DNA from 2 places in the Bacillus carboniphilus genome. Region 2 is predicted to be linked to the other one. Evidence: riboswitches for the same ligand, from Rfam matches in the RefSeq annotation. Region 2 holds a riboswitch; the other holds the start of a gene.

Region 1 (9,218 bases), 190 kb from region 2:
TGTGAAATTAAACACTTGAAATCCGTATATAATTAAATATCCTAAACCTTGTTTTGAGACGAGGAACTCTCCTACGATGATACCCACCCATGACAGGCCAACGTTAACTTTTAGAGTCGAAATTATGGTGGGTAACGAAGCTGGTAAGACAGATTCCTTAAAAATGTCCCATTTAGATGCACCGAAGCTTAATAGTACTTTCTTGTAATTTTGATCAACTACTTTAAAGGCTGAGTATACGACTATGGTCGTAATAACGACGCATATTATCGCTCCCATTGCAACAATAGAAGATAAATTAGGACCTAACCCAACAATTAGGAGTGGACCTAGTGCTACTTTAGGCATAGCGTTTAAAATGACTAGAAAAGGGTCCATAATTCTAGCGAGCTTTTTTGAAAACCATAAAACCATGGCTATTCCTGTTCCTAAAATGGTTCCAATTAAGAAACCTAAAATGGTTTCAAATATAGTTAGACTTACGTGAGGTAGAAGTGTGCCATCTAACATTTTTGAGATAAATAAATCAAAGATTTTGGCCGGAGAGCTAAATATTAATGGATCTATCCATTTTTCATCAGAGGCAAGTTGCCAGAATGAAAAAAAGAAAATGACGATTAATAATTGAGAGCAAATAATCGAAATTTTATCTCTCTTCATTTGTTTAATATAAGCTTGGTGAAGTATTTGATTGTCCTTAATTGTCAAGTTGTTCAATCTCCTTCCATAAATGTTGAAATAAAGATTTGTAGGAGGAAGTTTGTCTTGCATGGAAAGGTGTCGTTTCACTTAATTCTTTGTTAACTAAAACTTCTTTTTTTATTTGTCCAGGTTTTGTTGAAAATAAAAAAATACGGTCACTCATGGCAATGGCTTCTCCAATATCATGTGTTACTAAAATCATGGTCTTTTGATATTTTTTTAAGGTTGTAAAGACAAGGTCCTCTAATTTTAATTTAGTTTGAAAATCAATAGCAGAAAAAGGCTCATCTAATAAAAATAAAGACGGGTCTGTAGCTAACGTTCTTACTAACGCGACTCGTTGTTTCATTCCCCCTGAAAGTTGCTGGGGTAATTTATTTATAGTCGATTCAAGTCCCATATCCATTAAGAGCTGATAGGTTCGTTCTTTTTTTTCATTAGATAATTGTTTTGATATTTTTAACCCGAGTAAAATGTTTTCTTGAATGGTTTTCCAAGGAAATAGATAATCTTGTTGAAGCATATAACCTATTTGTGTTTCCTTTAGAGAAATGTTCCTACCTTCTAGTAAGACGTTTCCGTTTGTTGGTTTTATTAGTTGAGCGATAATTGATAACAAGGTTGTCTTTCCACACCCGCTCGGCCCTAAAAATGATATGAATTCTCCTCTATTTATTGTGAAGTTGATATCTTCAAGTACATGTGTAAATGTATCCTTAGTGAAGAAGGTGTGAGAAACATGTTCAATAGTTAAATAGTTCTTTTTTTTTCATTGTCCACTAACCTCATTAGCAATGGAAGTTTTTACTAGTGTTTCATGGTCTACATATTGTCTCAATTCGTTTGCTTCATCCATAATAATTTGAAGGTTATTCCATTCTTTCTCATCAAGAATCGGATTAAGTGAATAAGAGTTTTGCTCTTTATATCGTTCAATTACTATTTCTATTATCTCTAAAGAAGTATCTTTAAATTGTGGTTGAATGACTTTGGCAATTTCTTGTGCAGAATGTTCAGCTACCCATGTTTGTGCACGAAATAGTGCTTTTGTAAAGCGTTGAACGGATTCTTCGTTCTCTTTCAAATAACTTTGTTTACTCATAAAAGTCGTATATGGAATTTGCACAGATTCTTTTCCGAAGGAGGCGACAATTTGGCCTAACCCTTCCTGTTCAAAGATGCTCGCAGTAGGTTCAAACAATTGAACATAATCTCCTGTACCAGATGCAAAGGCATTTGCGATATTGGCAAAATCGACATTTTGTATCAACGTTAAATCATGATGTGGATTTATTTGCTTTTGTTTTAGCACAAATTCACCAACCATTTGAGGCATTCCGCCTTTTCTTTGTCCGAGAAAAGTACTTCCTTTTAGATCATTCCAAGAGAAACTTTCGGTTTCGTCTCTAGAAACAAGAAATGTACCATCTGTCTGTGTAAGCTGGGCAAAGTTAATCACTGGATCATCTGTACCTTGATTATACACATAAATGGATGTTTCAGACCCGACTAAGGCAATATCGGATCCTCCAGATAAAAGAGCGGTCATGGTTTTATCCCCACCCCAAGTTGTGGTGAGCTCTATATTAATTTGTTCTTCTTCAAAAAAACCTTTCTCTATGGCTACGTATAGGGGGGCATAAAATATAGAATGTGTTACCTCTGCTACACGAATTTCTTCAGTTTTTGACTGTCCACAGCCACTTAGTGTTAAACTAAAGAGACAGACGAATACAATGGAATAGATAATTTTTTTCATGATGATTTATCCTTTCTATGCTCATGAAATATGTTTTTATTTACTGTATGTAAGTTAGAGGGAAAGTGTGATAAATGCCTATAAAATCATGAAATGGGGGAGTAGTATGGGAATGCCATTGGAACTAAATACAATGATTGTAACAAAAGGGAAGGAAATTCGTTTAAATAAAAATATCTTTCAATTAAAAAAGGACGGTTACCGACTTTATCCCTTAAATATACCGTTAGAAGTTCGTAAAATGAGAGAAAGCGAGCCGAATGGGTATGCAACAATAACAAAGCTTGAATTAGAAGAACAACAGACAATCCTCACATATGAACTCATATCTTTAAATACCACCAATTAAAAGAAAGGCGGAAGCGCCCGTATAGCGACGCAGGTGCTTATAGCCCCCCGCATGAGATAAAGGAAACACGAATAGCCGCAGGCTTCGATGTTGACTTATCGTAGGGAGGAGGGCGAAGCAACACCAGTCGCTGGGCGCAGGAGCTAGACAAAAGAAAGGCGGAAGCGCCCGTATAGCGACGCAGGTGAAAAGGTACGTCAACTAAGTACAGTCACGACGCGCGAACTAACGTTGACGCTAGAACCTCCTGTTCATCGCCGCATGAGATAAAGGAAACACGAATAGCCCGAAAGCGGAGGATCTACTAAGTTCAGCCGCGTCCTGTGGCAACATAGATCCACCTCCCTCCTGGAGGCGTCTCCGTTGAATTATCGTATGAAAGTGGAACATCATCTAAAGGCGCCCACGTCCTGTGGACAACGATGATGCTAGCACCTCCTGTGCGTCGGAAGCGCCCGTATAGCGACGCATTCGGAAAATAAAAAGAGCTATTTATCAAAAAAATGATAATTAGCTCTTTTTTAAACAATTATAAAACGGGGCCACCGAAATTTTTAATATCCTCAGCGACATTATCGAACTTTTTAAAGTTCTCCTTAAAAGAGGTAGCAAGTTGTTCCGCAGACTTCTTAAAAGCACCTTGATCTTCCCATGTTTGTATAGGGTACAATACCTTATCAGGAACTCCTGGTACATGCATTGGAATTTCTAGTCCGAATATTTCATCCTTTATTGTCTCGATATGGTCTAACTCACCGTCTAATGCTGCATGAATCATAGCGCGAGTATATTCGAGCTTCATTCTCTTTCCTTTACCGTAAGCGCCGCCAGTCCATCCAGTATTAACTAAAAACACTTTTGCTCCAGATTCGTCAATCTTTTTACCAAGCATTTCAGCATATACGGTTGCGGGTAAAGGTAAGAAAGGAGAACCAAAACAAGTAGAAAATGTAGCTTCAGGAGAGGTGATTCCTCTTTCTGTACCTGCTAATTTACTTGTGTAACCACTTAAAAAGTGATACATGGCCTGCTCTTTAGTAAGCTTACTAATAGGAGGTAAGACTCCTGTTGCATCAGCAGTTAAAAAGATAATGGTTGATGGGTGTCCTGCTACGCTAGGTAACACAATGTTATCCATTGCTTCAAGAGGATAGGCAGCACGAGTATTCTCCGTATAGTCACTTCGATCATAATCCGCCTCTCTCATTTTATCGTCAATCACGACATTTTCTAAGACTGAACCAAAACGAATGGCATCAAAAATTTGTGGTTCTTTTTCATGAGAAAGTTTGATGCATTTTGCATAGCAACCACCTTCAATGTTAAAGATACCTGAGTTAGACCAACCGTGTTCATCATCACCGATTAGACGGCGATTTGGATCGGCAGACAATGTTGTTTTTCCCGTTCCTGATAGTCCGAAGAATAAAGCGACGTCCCCTTCTAGACCTACATTTGCAGAGCAATGCATAGATAAGACACCTTGTTCAGGTAGTAAGTAGTTCATAATTGAGAAGATCGATTTTTTCATTTCACCCGCATATTCAGTTCCCCCAATTAGAATAATGCGTTTTTCAAAAGAAACCATAATAAACGCTTCTGAATGAGTACCATCTTTAATTGGATCTGCTTTGAAAGTAGGTGCAGATATAATTGTAAATGGGTTTTTATGGTCAACTAATTCCTCATCTGTTGCTCGAATGAACAATTGATGGGCAAATAAATTATGCCATGCAAATTCATTAATAGTTTGAATGGGTAATCTGTATTTTGAATCTGCTCCTGCAAACCCTTTAAACAAAAAAAGTTCATTCTTTGCCTTTAAATAGTCGATCACTTTTGTATAAAGTTTTTCAAAAATCTCTTCAGAGATCGGTTGATTAACTGATCCCCAATCTATTTTATTCTTTACACTTTCTTCTTCTACAATAAATTTATCTTTAGGTGATCGACCTGTATATTTTCCAGTGGTTGCACGGATTGCACCTGTGGAAGTCAATATTCCTTCATTTCTTTCTAAAACGAGTTCAACAAGACGAGAGACCGGTAAATTATGATAAGTATTTGGATTATTGACCAAATGATTCAGTTCAGAGCGAATATCTACTTTATTCATGGTATACCATCCTTTTTATAGTAGTTGAATGATTATAAATAGTATAACACATTTAAATGAATAGTCTATACTAATTAAAGAAAAATTTCCAAGTTTAAATGGATAAAGTACCTTTAATTATATGTAGCTTTAGTTTGTGTCAGTAAAAAGAAGAGTGAAACCTATTTTTTAGCTTTGTCGGATATTTATTAGTGGGATGTTTAAATCGGTTTATGGTTTGATTGGCAATATATTTGTTGTATAACAATAAAACTTTAAGTCGAGTTAAATTATGAGTTCTAAAGGGTGACTTGAAGGCGTGGGTGAAGTATGGTCTAGTTACTGTATGAAGTATTATTGAAGAGAAAAGTAGGTCATGGAGTTAATCGACTGCCTTCTTTGTTAAGTAATGACCCTTACATTTCATTAGTTGAGACACGTATAGTTTGACATAAAGGGCATTTGTGATTTAAGATGTTTAAACGGATATTCTCTTATCCTGAGCAGGTGGAGGGACAGCCCCAATGAAACCCAGCAACCTTCACGTAGTGAAAAGGTGCTAACCTGATGCAAGGACATTCCTTGATCGATAAGAGTGAAAGGAAACGATGTAAACACCCCCTTTCCTCATTATTATGATGGAAAGGTTTTTTTATTTCTGTGATGTTTTTGCTTGCAATTTAGGGAAATACCTGTTGAATGAAAGGGAATAATAGTATTGTTCCTTTAGAGTTCTGTTTATATAAGAGAAGAATCATCCGTCATGATTATATATAACTTAAGGAGGAGTATTGATGACAAACTTACGACGCTTATTTACATCTGAATCAGTAACAGAGGGACACCCTGATAAAATTTGTGATCAAATATCTGATTCAATTTTAGATGCAATCTTAAAGAATGACCCAAATGCTCGAGTAGCCTGTGAAACATCTGTAACAACAGGTTTAGTACTGGTATCCGGTGAAATTACGACAAATACATATGTGGATATCCCTAAAATTGTTCGTGAAACAGTTAAAGGAATTGGATATACAAGAGCAAAATATGGATTTGATTCTGAGACATGTGCCGTTTTAACGTCGATCGATGAACAATCTGCTGATATCGCAATGGGTGTAGACCAAGCATTAGAAGCACGAGAAGGTCAAATGAGTGATGAGGAAATTGAGGCAATTGGTGCTGGTGACCAAGGGTTAATGTTTGGCTATGCATGTAATGAAACAAAAGAATATATGCCTCTTCCTATTTCCTTAGCTCATAAGCTTGCTAGACGTTTAACAGAAACTAGGAAAGAAGAGATTCTCCCTTATTTGCGTCCAGATGGAAAAACACAGGTTACTGTTGAATATGATGAAAATGATAAACCTGTTCGTATTGATACCATTGTGATTTCTACTCAACATCATCCAGAAGTTTCATTAGAACAAATCCAAAGAAACCTAAAGGAATATGTCATTGATCCAGTTGTTCCAAAAGAGCTAATCGATGAGGACACGAAATATTTTATTAATCCAACTGGCCGTTTTGTTATTGGTGGACCTCAAGGAGACGCAGGACTAACAGGCCGAAAAATTATTGTTGATACGTATGGTGGATATGCTCGCCACGGTGGAGGCGCATTTTCAGGAAAGGATGCTACGAAAGTAGACCGTTCTGCTGCATATGCAGCAAGATATGTTGCTAAAAATATAGTCGCAGCACAGTTAGCAGATAAATGTGAGGTTCAACTAGCCTATGCCATTGGTGTTGCCCAGCCTGTTTCAATTTCTATTAATACATTCGGAACAGGAATTGTACCTGAAAATATTCTAGTGGATATTGTCAGAGAAAACTTTGATTTGCGTCCAGCTGGGATTATCAAAATGTTAGATTTGAGAAGACCTATTTATAAACAGACTGCTGCTTATGGACATTTTGGGCGAACAGATATTGATCTTCCTTGGGAACGAACTGATAAAGCAAGTCAATTAAAAGCACAAGCACAAAACTAAATAAAGAGTGAAATTTATGTAAAAGTGACTTCTATTTTTAACAGAAGTCACTTTTTTTGAAAAAATTTATTCGCTATAACCCCATATAGTAATGCATTTTGGGAATAATTTAATAAAATATGTTTTTTTTTTGATACTTTAAAGTTGCTCTTTTTTTCTTATATAATTAATGGGTTATTGACTAAAACTATAGCCATCTTTGGAATAATTATAGATACAATTTGATAAGGAGGAAAAAGTTAATGTGTGGGTTTATAGGTGTTTTTGATCATAGTAAAAAATATAAAGAACAACGTATTGAGCACATTGAACAGGCAAGTCGTAAAATTATACATCGAGGCCCTGATGATGAAGGCTATTATCATAATGATTATATTTCGTTAGCTTTTAGAAGATTAAGTATTGTTGATTTAGCTGGAGGAAAACAGCCTCTTACCTTTGGAGATGGTCGCTATTGGATTGTTTTTAATGGGGAAATATATAATCATAAACAGTTGCAAAAGAAACTAGAGGATCTAGGAGTTACATTAAATACTAATAGTGATACAGAGGTGATTGTGGCCCTTTATTCAGTAATGAAAGAAAAAGTGGTACATGAATTAAGAGGGATGTTTGCTTTTCTTATTTGGGATACAGAGCGAAATGAATTATTTGGAGCAAGGGACTATTTTGGGATTAAACCTTTATACATGATTGAAACGGTACAAGGGATTGCTTTTGCTTCTGAATCAAAAGGGTTAATGCCTTTCTTAAAAAATTCAAGCATAAATGAACAATCTCTGGAACACTATACATCTTTTCAGTACGTACCCGAACCAAACACAATTGTAAAAGAAATATCCAAAATTTCTCCAGGAAGTTACTTTACATGGCGCCCAAATGAGTCTTTGCAGGTTGTAGAATATTTTCATCCAAATTTCCACCCAAAGTCTGTAGAAAGAGATCGATTAATAAAGGAAGTAAGAGAAACTGTAGAAGAATCAGTTTCTTATCATATGCGAAGTGATGTTCCAGTTGGCTCCTTCTTATCGGGTGGAATTGATTCAACTATAGTTGCTACTATAGCAAGTAAACTAGCACCTTCTATAAAAACATTCAGTGTAGATTTCGCTGATACTGGTTACAGTGAAATGGATGTTGCAATAAAAACTGCTCAAACATTAAAAGTGGATCATTTTCCATATACGATCAGTGAAGAAGAATTTTTCGAAGCATTACCGAAAATTATTTGGCATCTAGATGATATTGTTGCAGATCCAGCTGCTATCCCCCTTTATTTTGTTGCTAAAGAAGCTAGTAAACATGTAAAGGTAGTTTTATCAGGTGAAGGAGCAGATGAACTCTTTGGTGGTTATAATATTTATCAAGAGCCTCTTAGTATAGCCCCTTTCAAAAATATTCCTAACGGATTGAAGAAGGCCCTTCTCCAAATAGCAACTGTTCTTCCCGAAGGAATGAAAGGAAAAAGTTTCTTGCAAAGAGCGAATACTCAATTAGAAGAACGTTACATCGGTAACGCAAAAATATTTGCGAATGATAAAGAGAAGCAATCCCTTTTTAGTCATACTCTTTCAAGTTCATTTACAGATGTCACGAATCCTCTTTATCATAATGTGAAGCATTTAGATGATATATCAAAAATGCAATACATTGATATGATGACTTGGCTTAGAGGTGATATTCTAGTTAAAGCTGATAAAATGTCAATGGCTCATTCCTTAGAGCTTCGCGTACCGTTTTTAGACATTGAAGTTTGGAAGGTAGCCTCAAAATTGGCAGTGGAAGAGAAAGTATCGAAAGTAGGGACCAAGCAAATATTAAGAAAGGCTTTTGCTGATATTATTCCTGAACACGTGGTCAATAGGAGAAAGCTTGGATTTCCAGTACCGATTCGTGTGTGGCTAAAAGGGACAAGGTATCATTGGGCAAAAGAAGTCATAACAGAATCGCCAATTGGCTTTTTCATGGATAAAGATTATATTTTATCTTTACTTGAGGAGCATCGTATGGAAAAGAAAGATCATAGTCGAAAATTATGGACCGTTCTTTGCTTCTGTTTATGGCTGCAAATGGCTGTTGAACAAGATAGTAAAATCGATGAAAAAAAGTTATTTGTTTAAATTCTTGAAAGTCATAAAAAATAGCCCCACCTCCATTCCTTTAGCTATGGAGGTGGGGCTAAAGTTGTACCTACGCCTTTCTTTCAGAGTAAGGGAGTATATAAATAGGTCCTTAATTCTTGTCTAGCTCCATTGCCCAGAAACGTTCACAGGAAGTGATAGCGTCAACGTTGCCCACAGGACGTGGGCGTCTTTAGTT
Region 2 (9,218 bases):
AAGTAAGAGATTAACATAGGTTACAGACCGTTACTTGATTATTTCTTCTTGTGAACGAGTTTGTCCCTTTTGTTAATCTCTTTTTGTTTTATCAAACTTAAAAAAGGAGAGGATTTACTGATGACTAAAGAATACCAATTGGAAACATTGAATATTCATGGAGGTTTACAGGATAGGTCCACCACAGGTGAAAGAGCAGTCCCCATTTATCAATCCACTGCATATTTATTTAAAGACACAAAACATGCTGCCAACTTATTTGCTTTGAAAGAGCCTGGTTATATTTACACTCGAATTCATAATCCTACAGTCACGGTACTTGAAGAGCGAATTTCCGCTCTTGAAGGAGGAATTGGTAGTTTAGCAGTTGCCAGCGGGATGGCGCCATTACTTTATCGATCTTAAACATAGCAGAAGCAGGGGATGAAATTGTTTCAGCCTCAACCTTATATGGAGGAACATACAATTTATTTGCGGTAACCTTACCTAAGTACGGAATTAAAGTGACGTTTGTTGATCCGACTGACCCAGAAAACTTTAGGCAAGCTATAACTTCGAAAACGAAAGCGATTTTTGCAGAAACCATTGGCAATCCTAGCTTAGTTGTCCTCGATATTGAAGCTGTTGCTGAAGTTGCTCATGAAGCAGGAATTCCATTAATTATTGATAATACTTTTGCTACTCCTTATTTATGTAGGCCGATTGAACATGGGGCTGATATTGTCATTCATTCTGCAACGAAATGGTTACTAGGAAATGGGACTACATTAGGAGGAATTATTGTTGATGGTGGGAATTTTGATTGGAATTCAGAAAAGTTTCCAAGCCTTATTCAACCTGATGAAAGCTATAATGGGATTGTTTATGCTAGGGACGTCCCTAAAGCAGCTTTCATAACAAAAGCGCGAGTACAGCTTCTAAGAGATCTTGGACCTGCTTTAAGTCCATACCATGCTTTTCAATTTAGTTTAGGTCTAGAGACACTACATGTGAGAATAAAGGAACATATCCGAAATACACGCTTGTTAGTGAAGTATTTACTAAAACACCCACAAGTAACTTGGGTGACTTATCCTGAATTAGATGAACATCCGACAAAAGAATTAGCCACTAAATATTTACCTAAAGGTGCCGGTTCTGTTATTGTCTTTGGGATTGAAGGCGGAAGAGCAGCAGGAGAGCAATTTATTAACTCAGTTCACCTATGGTCACATGTGGCAAATGTTGGAGATGCAAAGAGCTTAATTATTCATCCTACAAGTACAACTCATCAACAATTGAGTGATGAAGGATTGACCGATTCAGGAGTGACTGAAGATTTGATTCGATTATCTGTGGGCATCGAGCACATTGATGACCTTATAAAGGATCTAGATCAAGCCTTTAAAAAGGTTTTAGAATATGCATCGAGTGTGAAATAGGAGTAACGTAAAGAATTTTTTGTTGACACTATTTTTGACCCGTGATAGAATTCTCTCATGTTAAATAAGTACGTTAAAATTGAATAAAAGTTATTTTCTCTTATTTAGAGAGGTGGAGGGAAGTGCCCTATGAAGCCCGGCAACCGTCAATGAAATATTGAAATGGTGCCAAATCACGCAATGCGAATTATACTCGCTTTGAAAGATGAGGGAAAGGTTTTTAATACGTAATTTAAAATGCCTTTCTGCTTATATGCGGAAAGGCATTTTGTTTTATTTAACAGTCATTTTCAACATGAGGGAAGGTGAAGCAATGATCACGCTAACAAACATTAGTAAAGAATATGGAAGTGGTGCTATAAAAGCATTAGATGATATTAATTTAAAAATCAATAAAGGTGAAATATATGGAATAGTAGGTTACAGTGGGGCGGGAAAAAGTACGTTAATTCGCTTGTTAAATGGGTTGGAAACACCTACTGAAGGTGAAGTTCACATTGGTCAACTAAATCTTAGCAAGTTAAATGAAAAAGAATTAAGAAAACAAAGAAAAGAAATAGGAATGGTCTTTCAGCATTTTAATCTTTTGTGGTCTAGAACTGTGAAAGAGAACATTTCTTTTTCTCTAGAAATTGCAGGAGTACCTAAAAAGGAAAGGCTTCAAAGAGTGGAAGAATTGGTTCAATTAGTTGGATTGGAGGGGCGAGAAAATGCTTATCCGTCTCAACTTAGTGGAGGTCAAAAGCAAAGAGTGGGTATTGCTAGAGCATTAGCCAATCATCCTCAAGTACTATTGTGTGATGAAGCCACTTCTGCCTTAGATCCACAGACAACAGATTCGATATTACAACTGTTAGTAGATATTAATCAATCATTAGGATTAACGATTGTGTTAATAACTCATGAAATGCATGTCATCAAAAAAATTTGTCATAAAGTTGCGGTTATGGAGAATGGCAACGTGGTTGAAGAGGGAGATGTTTTAAAAGTTTTTAAAGATCCCATTCAACCAATAACGAAAAAATTTGTAAAGCAAATCTCTGGAGGTTCAGAATCACTCGCAGAATTGCAAGCTTTATATAAAAAGGGTTTTTTACTGCAACTTACCTTTACAGGCGCTTCCGTTAGTCAGCCGATACTAGCTGTAGTTATTGAAAAATTGAAGGTTGACATGAATGTTTTACAAGCAAACATTTCTTATACACAAAAAGGCGCTTTTGGAACGATGATCGTTCATATAGATGGGACAATTGAAGAGGTAGTAGAAACGCAACAACTGTTGAATGATGAACAGGTTAAAGTAGAGGTGCACGCATGTTGAAGTTTGAAAATGTAAATTGGGATAAAGTGCTTGAAGCTACTTTAGAAACCATTTATATGACCGCAATCTCTGTTGTATTTACCTGTATGTTTGGCTTTATTCTTGGAGTGTTACTCTTCTTAACTTCAAAGGATAACTTGTGGGAGAACAAAAGTGTAAATGCAATCATTGCAGGAGTAGTTAATACGTCTCGTTCAATTCCTTTTATCATCCTAATTATTTTACTTTTACCTTTTACAAAAGTGATTGTAGGTTCCATGTTAGGAGCGAATGCTGCCTTGCCAGCACTCATTATTGGTTCCGCTCCTTTTTTTGGACGAATGGTAGAGACATCGCTTCGAGAAATTGACAAAGGTGTAATTGAAGCAGCCAAATCAATGGGCACTCATTCATTTAAAATTATTTATAAAGTGTTAATTCCAGAATCATTACCACTCTTGTGTCAAGTTTAACTGTTACGGCTATTGCGCTCGTCGGTTATACTGCAATGGCAGGTGTGGTTGGGGCTGGAGGATTAGGCAACTTAGCTTATTTGGAGGGGTTTCAAAGAAATAGAGGGGATGTCACAATCGTTGCAACATTAATAATCTTATTGATCGTTTTTATCATTCAATTTATAGGTGACTATACATCAAACAAATTAGATAAAAGATAACATAGAGGAGGAAAAAATATGAAGAAATTATTGTTTTCACTAACGTTAGGAGCTTTATTCTTATTTATAACTGGGTGTGGAACATCGGCTGATTCAGAGAATGTAATTAAAGTAGGTGCCTCTCCCGTGCCACATGTGGAAATTTTAGAAGAAGCGAAAAACTTGCTTGAGGAAAAAGGGTATGAGTTGGAAATTGTTGAGTTTACCGATTATGTGCTTCCTAATAAAAGCTTAAATGAAGGGGAGATTGATGCAAATTATTTTCAACATACCCCTTATTTAGAGCTTCAAAAAGAAGAACATGAATATGACTTTGTTAGTGTAGGAGCCGTCCACATTGAGCCAATTGGCGTTTATTCGAAACGTTATTCTTCTTTAGAAGAGCTGCCTGAAGGAGCCTCTATTTTGATGAGTAATTCGGTTTCAGATCATGGTCGCATCCTATCTTTATTAGAAGAAAAAGGGCTTATTTCATTGAAAGATGAAGTCGAGAAATCGGCAAGCTACAGTAGATGATATTGCGGAAAATCCTAAAAAATTTTCTTTTCAAACTGATGTAGAACCAGCTCTGTTAACGAAGGCATATGAAAACGATGAAGCAGATGCAATTCTAATCAATGGAAATCTTGCGTTAGATGGTGGGTTAAATCCAGCAGTGGATGCGATTGAGCTAGAATCTGGTGTGGATAATCCTTATGCGAACCTTATTGTTGTAAGGTCAGAAGATAAGGAGAAAGAGAAAATTAAAGTTCTTGTTGAGGTTTTACAATCAGAAGAAATTCAAACGTTCATTGAAGAGGAATACCAGGGAACCGTTTTACCAGCTAATTAATAAAGTGAAAATGGCAAGTGAGGGTGATGAAAAGCGCTTTCACTTGCATAGTGTTAGTTTAAATATCTGAATATTAAAAAAAGGAGAGGGAGATGTGGAAAAGGAATCTTGCTATATAGAATCAGCGGGAGATCGAACGACTGTCATTGTGGAATTAGATCCTCCGAAGGAACCGAACCTAAGCGAGTATTTAAGAGGGGTTAAAGAACTCGAAAAAGCAGGAGCTGATACGATAACAATAGCAGACAATTCCATGTCTTATTCACGAATTTGTAATACAGTAGTTGCCTCCATCATAAAATCGGAGACGAGCTTTAATCCTCTTGTTCATATCGCTTGTAGAGATCGAAACCTTATTGGTCAACAGTCGAGATTCCTCGGCCTTCACATATTAGGTCTTGATAAGGTAATGATTGTTACAGGTGATCCTCCAAGATCAGGCGATCTGCCTCAGTCAAAAGCGGTGTTTGAAACAAACTCTATTAACCTAATGAATAAAGTGAAAGGATTAAATGATGGCCAATTTTTTTCGGGTGATCAGATGAAAAGCAAAACGGTTTTTAAAATAGGGGGAGCTATTAATCAGGGAAAGTATGGTTCACCTTCACTGGAGAGAATAGATCTAAAAATAAAGGCAGGTTGTCGTTTCTTCTTAACACAGCCTTTTTATTCTAAAGAGATGATAACGAGGTTTGCAGAATCGATTGAAACTTATGTAAAGGACACTGTTATATTTATAGGCATTATGCCACTTGTTTCCTTTAAAAATGCTCAGTTTCTTGATCAATATGTTTCGGGGGTTAATATCCCTTCAGATATTTTAAGTACCATGGCGAAATATAAGGGTGATGATGCTAAAAAAGCAGGGATCGAAATTGCGATTAACTTAGCAGAATATGCAAGACGGTTCTTTAAAGGACTTTATTTAATCACACCTTTTATGAAATATGATATCACCGCTGAAATTTGTAGTCATATGAAAAAAGAGGTGCTTTTATGAAGGATAGACTCTCGTCACAAATAAAAAGCAAAACACTATTGTTAGATGGTGCAATGGGAACGTTGTTACAACAAGCGAACCTTAATTCAGAAGACTTTGGAGGAGATATTTATGAAGGGTGTAATGAATATTTAAATCTCACTCAACCCCAAATCATTGAATCTATTCACCTACGATATTTAGAGGCAGGGTCAGATATTATTTGTACGAACACATTTGGTTCTACAACAATAGTGTTATCTGAATATGGATTAGAAAATCTTGCCCATCAAATTACTTTAAAAGGAGCACAATTAGCAAAAGGAGCCGTTCAATTATATGAAGAAAAGTATGGAAGGCAAGTATTTGTTGCTGGAGCAATGGGCCCTACGACGAAAGCTCTTTCTGTAACTGGAGGAGTGAGCTTTGATCAACTCGTTTCCAACTATTATGATCAAGCTAATTCCTTATTAATGGGCAAAGTGGACTGTTTATTACTTGAAACCTCCCAAGATACAAGAAATGTAAAGGCAGCAGGGATAGGAATTAATCAAGTGTTTGCTGACCGAAACGAAAGAGTGCCTATTTTCATCTCTGCAACAATTGAACCGATGGGAACCATGTTAGCCGGTCAAGCAATCGATTCGTTCTATACATCGATTGAGCACTTAAACCCAACAGCTGTCGGAATGAACTGCGCAACTGGTCCCGATTTTATGAAGGATCATATAAGAACGTTATCTTCGATCTCTAATACTCGCATATTATGTTATCCTAACGCTGGATTACCTGATGAAAACGGAACCTATCATGAAACACCCCTATCATTATCAAAGAAGTTAGAGGAATTTGTTAAGAATGGTTGGGTCGATATAATAGGAGGTTGTTGTGGCACAACACCTGAACATATTAAATCATTGAGGGAAATGTTAAATAAATACCCCATTCAAACACAAAAGCGAGTTCTTCATTTGCATTCTGTATCTGGAATTGAACGATTGCACTACGACCCTAAAGAGACACCGATATTTGTTGGAGAGAGGACAAATGTCATCGGATCTAGGAAGTTTAAAAAGTTAATTGTAGATGGTGAATATGAAAAGGCCTTGCGGAAATTGCTCGTTCTCAAGTGAAAAAAGGGGCTCATGTGATTGATATATGCTTAGCTAACCCAGATAGAGAAGAAGAAAAAGATATGGAAGAATTCCTTAAAATTGCAACCAAACTTCTTAAAGTTCCTTTGGTAATTGATTCTACTGATGAAAAAGTGATTGAGTTAGCATTGAAATATACTCAAGGAAAATCCATTATTAATTCGATAAATTTAGAAGATGGAACTGAAAGGTTTGAAAAGGTTATTCCTTTAGCTAAGAAATACGGGGCAGCTTTAGTGGTTGGTTTAATTGATGAAAAAGGGATGGCCATTTCAACAGAAAGAAAAATAGAAATTGCTTCGAGGTCTTATCATATTTTAATCGAACAGTATGAAGTTCACCCTTCGGATATCATCTTTGACCCTTTAGTTTTCCCAATTGCAACTGGTGATGCAAACTATAAAGGATCGCCAAATGCGACGATTGAAGCGATTATTGAAATTAAAAAGATATTTCCTCAATGCTTGACCATACTAGGAATTTCGAATATTTCTTTTGGCTTACCTCCACTAGGAAGAGAGGTGCTCAATTCTGTATTTCTTTATGAATGTACGAAAGCAGGATTAGACTATGCCATTGTAAATACTGAAAAGCTAGTCAGATATGCTTCGATTCCGGAGTCAGAAATCACGTTATCTGAAAATTTATTGTTTCGAACTTTAGAACAAGATGTATCTGAGTTTGTTAATCTATTTAGAGAAAGAGTTCCAGAAAAGAAATCACGTCTATTAACAGACCCAAAGGACAGATTAGCCCAATGTATTGTGGAAGGAACGAAGGAGGGACTCCTAGAAGATTTGGATCTTGTTAGGAAAGAAATGCCGCCTCTTGATATAATAAATGGGCCGTTAATGAAAGGAATGCAAAAAGTTGGTGAGTTGTTTAATGATAATAAATTGATTGTTGCTGAAGTGTTGCAGTCTGCAGAAGTAATGAAAACCTCTGTTTATTATCTGGAGAAGTGGATGGATAAAACAGAAGTAGCTAATAAAGGAAAAGTGTTATTAGCGACAGTAAAAGGGGATGTTCATGATATTGGAAAAAATCTAGTGGATATCATTATGTCGAACAACGGTTATCAAGTAATCAATTTAGGCATCAAGATTCCTTCAGATCGTTTAATTGAGGCTTATAAAAAAGAAGAACCGAATGTGATTGGATTATCAGGGTTGTTAGTGAAATCAGCTCAACAAATGGTGCTAACCGTTCAAGATTTAAAGTCCGCAGGAATCGATATTCCTATATTAGTAGGCGGAGCCGCGCTATCTAAAAAATTTACAACTGAAAAGATAGCACCACAATATGGGGGAAGCGTTCTTTATGCAAAAGATGCCATGAGTGGATTACGTCTATTACAAAACATTGAAAATGAAAATCAACTTGAACGACAAAGTCCAGTGATACAAACAAGCAAGCAAAAAAACCAACTTGTTCCTCCTGCCTTGGTCGTTAATCCTACCATTTCTCATCATCATAAAATTTCTTTACCTAACTGTTTTTCTCCTAAATTATATAAAGATTATCCAATTGATCAGGTTATCTCTTATATTAATTGGAAAATGTTATTAGGTAAACATTTAGGGGGTGAAGCCAACGACTTCACAATTAAAAAAACAAGAATTGAAATCATCTATACTTGAAATGATTGAAGAGATAAGACAGACAAATAAATTGATGACACTTAATGCAAAATATCAATTTTTTCACGCTTATTCATTTAAAAATCAAGTCGTGCTGTACGATAAAGTCAAAAATGAAACCATTCAAACATTTCAATTTCCAAGACAAACAAAAAATAAATACCTATCTATAGATTATGTAAGACCTAAACAGTATAACGACTTAGATTGTATTGCTTTAATGGTGGTAACCGCTGGAGAAGGTGTAAGTGAAAGGTCACGAGAGTATAAAGAGAATGGCGAATATTTAAAATCACACCTCATTCAAGCCTTGGCGTTAGAAGTAGCAGAGGCATTAGCAGAGTTCATTCATAAAAACATTAGAGAAGAGTTCGGATATTTTGACGAGGGATTGTCAATAAAGGATATATTAAAAGCACAATACAAAACATGCCGATATTCTTTCGGATATCCAGCTTGTCCTAACCTTGAAGATCAAGAGGCACTTTTTGATGTTCTTCAGCCACAAGATATTGGTGTGACACTAACAGAGGGCTATATGATGGAACCAGAGGCGTCTGTTTCTGCCTTTGTCGTTTCTCATCCCGAGGCTCAATATTTTATGGTGTAACTTGAATACAAAAGGAGAGTTTAAGCATACTATGGGTGACTAATGTTAAGAATGGAGTGTCCATTATGGATCATTATCAACCAAGTACTTCAACAGAAGCTGCTTTGCATGATTACAAAACAGGATTAGGTATTTTTTCGAAAAAGATGCCCGAACTTGCTAGACACTATAATCAGTTTACAGAAGAATGTTTCAAAGAAGGCTCTCTTTCTCAAAAAGAGAAGCAATTGATTGCCTTAGGAATTAGTATTGCTACTCAAGATGAATACTGTATGATATATCATACAAAAGGTTGCGTCGATCAAGGTGCAACAGAAGAAGAAATATTGGAGGTTGCAGGTGTTTCAGCAGCGTTTGGTGGTGGAGCAGCTATGAGCCAATCAGTTACGTTGTTACAAGAATCTATAAAGGAATTAAACAAATATAAACAATAACGCTAAGGGCTATACCTATTAAGGGTATAGTCCTTCACTATTTGTGTACATAAATTGGGTTAATATACGAGTTTCTTCTATTATATATAATAAATTGTTATGATAATATAGCCGATTTCGTTTTATGATTGTTATAGACATCTTGTTTAACAATTTATTTATAAGGGAATCA

The links. Region 2 has a riboswitch for S-adenosylmethionine ahead of LC087_RS10430 (methionine ABC transporter ATP-binding protein). Riboswitches for the same ligand answer to the same signal wherever they lie in the genome.
Region 1: linked by a shared signal. The riboswitch ahead of metK (methionine adenosyltransferase) and the one ahead of LC087_RS10430 (methionine ABC transporter ATP-binding protein) in region 2 are both predicted to bind S-adenosylmethionine.

The regions. Positions count from the first base shown of each region.
Region 1 is NZ_CP129013.1:1,837,976-1,847,193, reverse strand. Features, by position in the region: gene LC087_RS09380 (ABC transporter permease) at 1-660, opposite strand, end outside; gene LC087_RS09375 (ABC transporter ATP-binding protein) at 698-1,450, opposite strand; gene LC087_RS09370 (ABC transporter substrate-binding protein) at 1,472-2,461, opposite strand; gene LC087_RS09365 (DUF2584 domain-containing protein) at 2,568-2,810, shown strand; gene pckA (phosphoenolpyruvate carboxykinase (ATP)) at 3,340-4,926, opposite strand; SAM riboswitch class I at 5,397-5,501, shown strand; gene metK (methionine adenosyltransferase) at 5,700-6,899, shown strand; gene asnB (asparagine synthase (glutamine-hydrolyzing)) at 7,142-9,019, shown strand.
Region 2 is NZ_CP129013.1:2,024,549-2,033,766, reverse strand. Features, by position in the region: partial or broken gene LC087_RS10435 (O-acetylhomoserine aminocarboxypropyltransferase/cysteine synthase family protein) at 121-1,421, shown strand; SAM riboswitch class I at 1,519-1,633, shown strand; gene LC087_RS10430 (methionine ABC transporter ATP-binding protein) at 1,735-2,742, shown strand; partial or broken gene LC087_RS10425 (methionine ABC transporter permease) at 2,736-3,397, shown strand; partial or broken gene LC087_RS10420 (MetQ/NlpA family ABC transporter substrate-binding protein) at 3,416-4,229, shown strand; gene LC087_RS10415 (methylenetetrahydrofolate reductase) at 4,324-5,229, shown strand; partial or broken gene metH (methionine synthase) at 5,226-8,612, shown strand; gene LC087_RS10405 (carboxymuconolactone decarboxylase family protein) at 8,678-9,046, shown strand.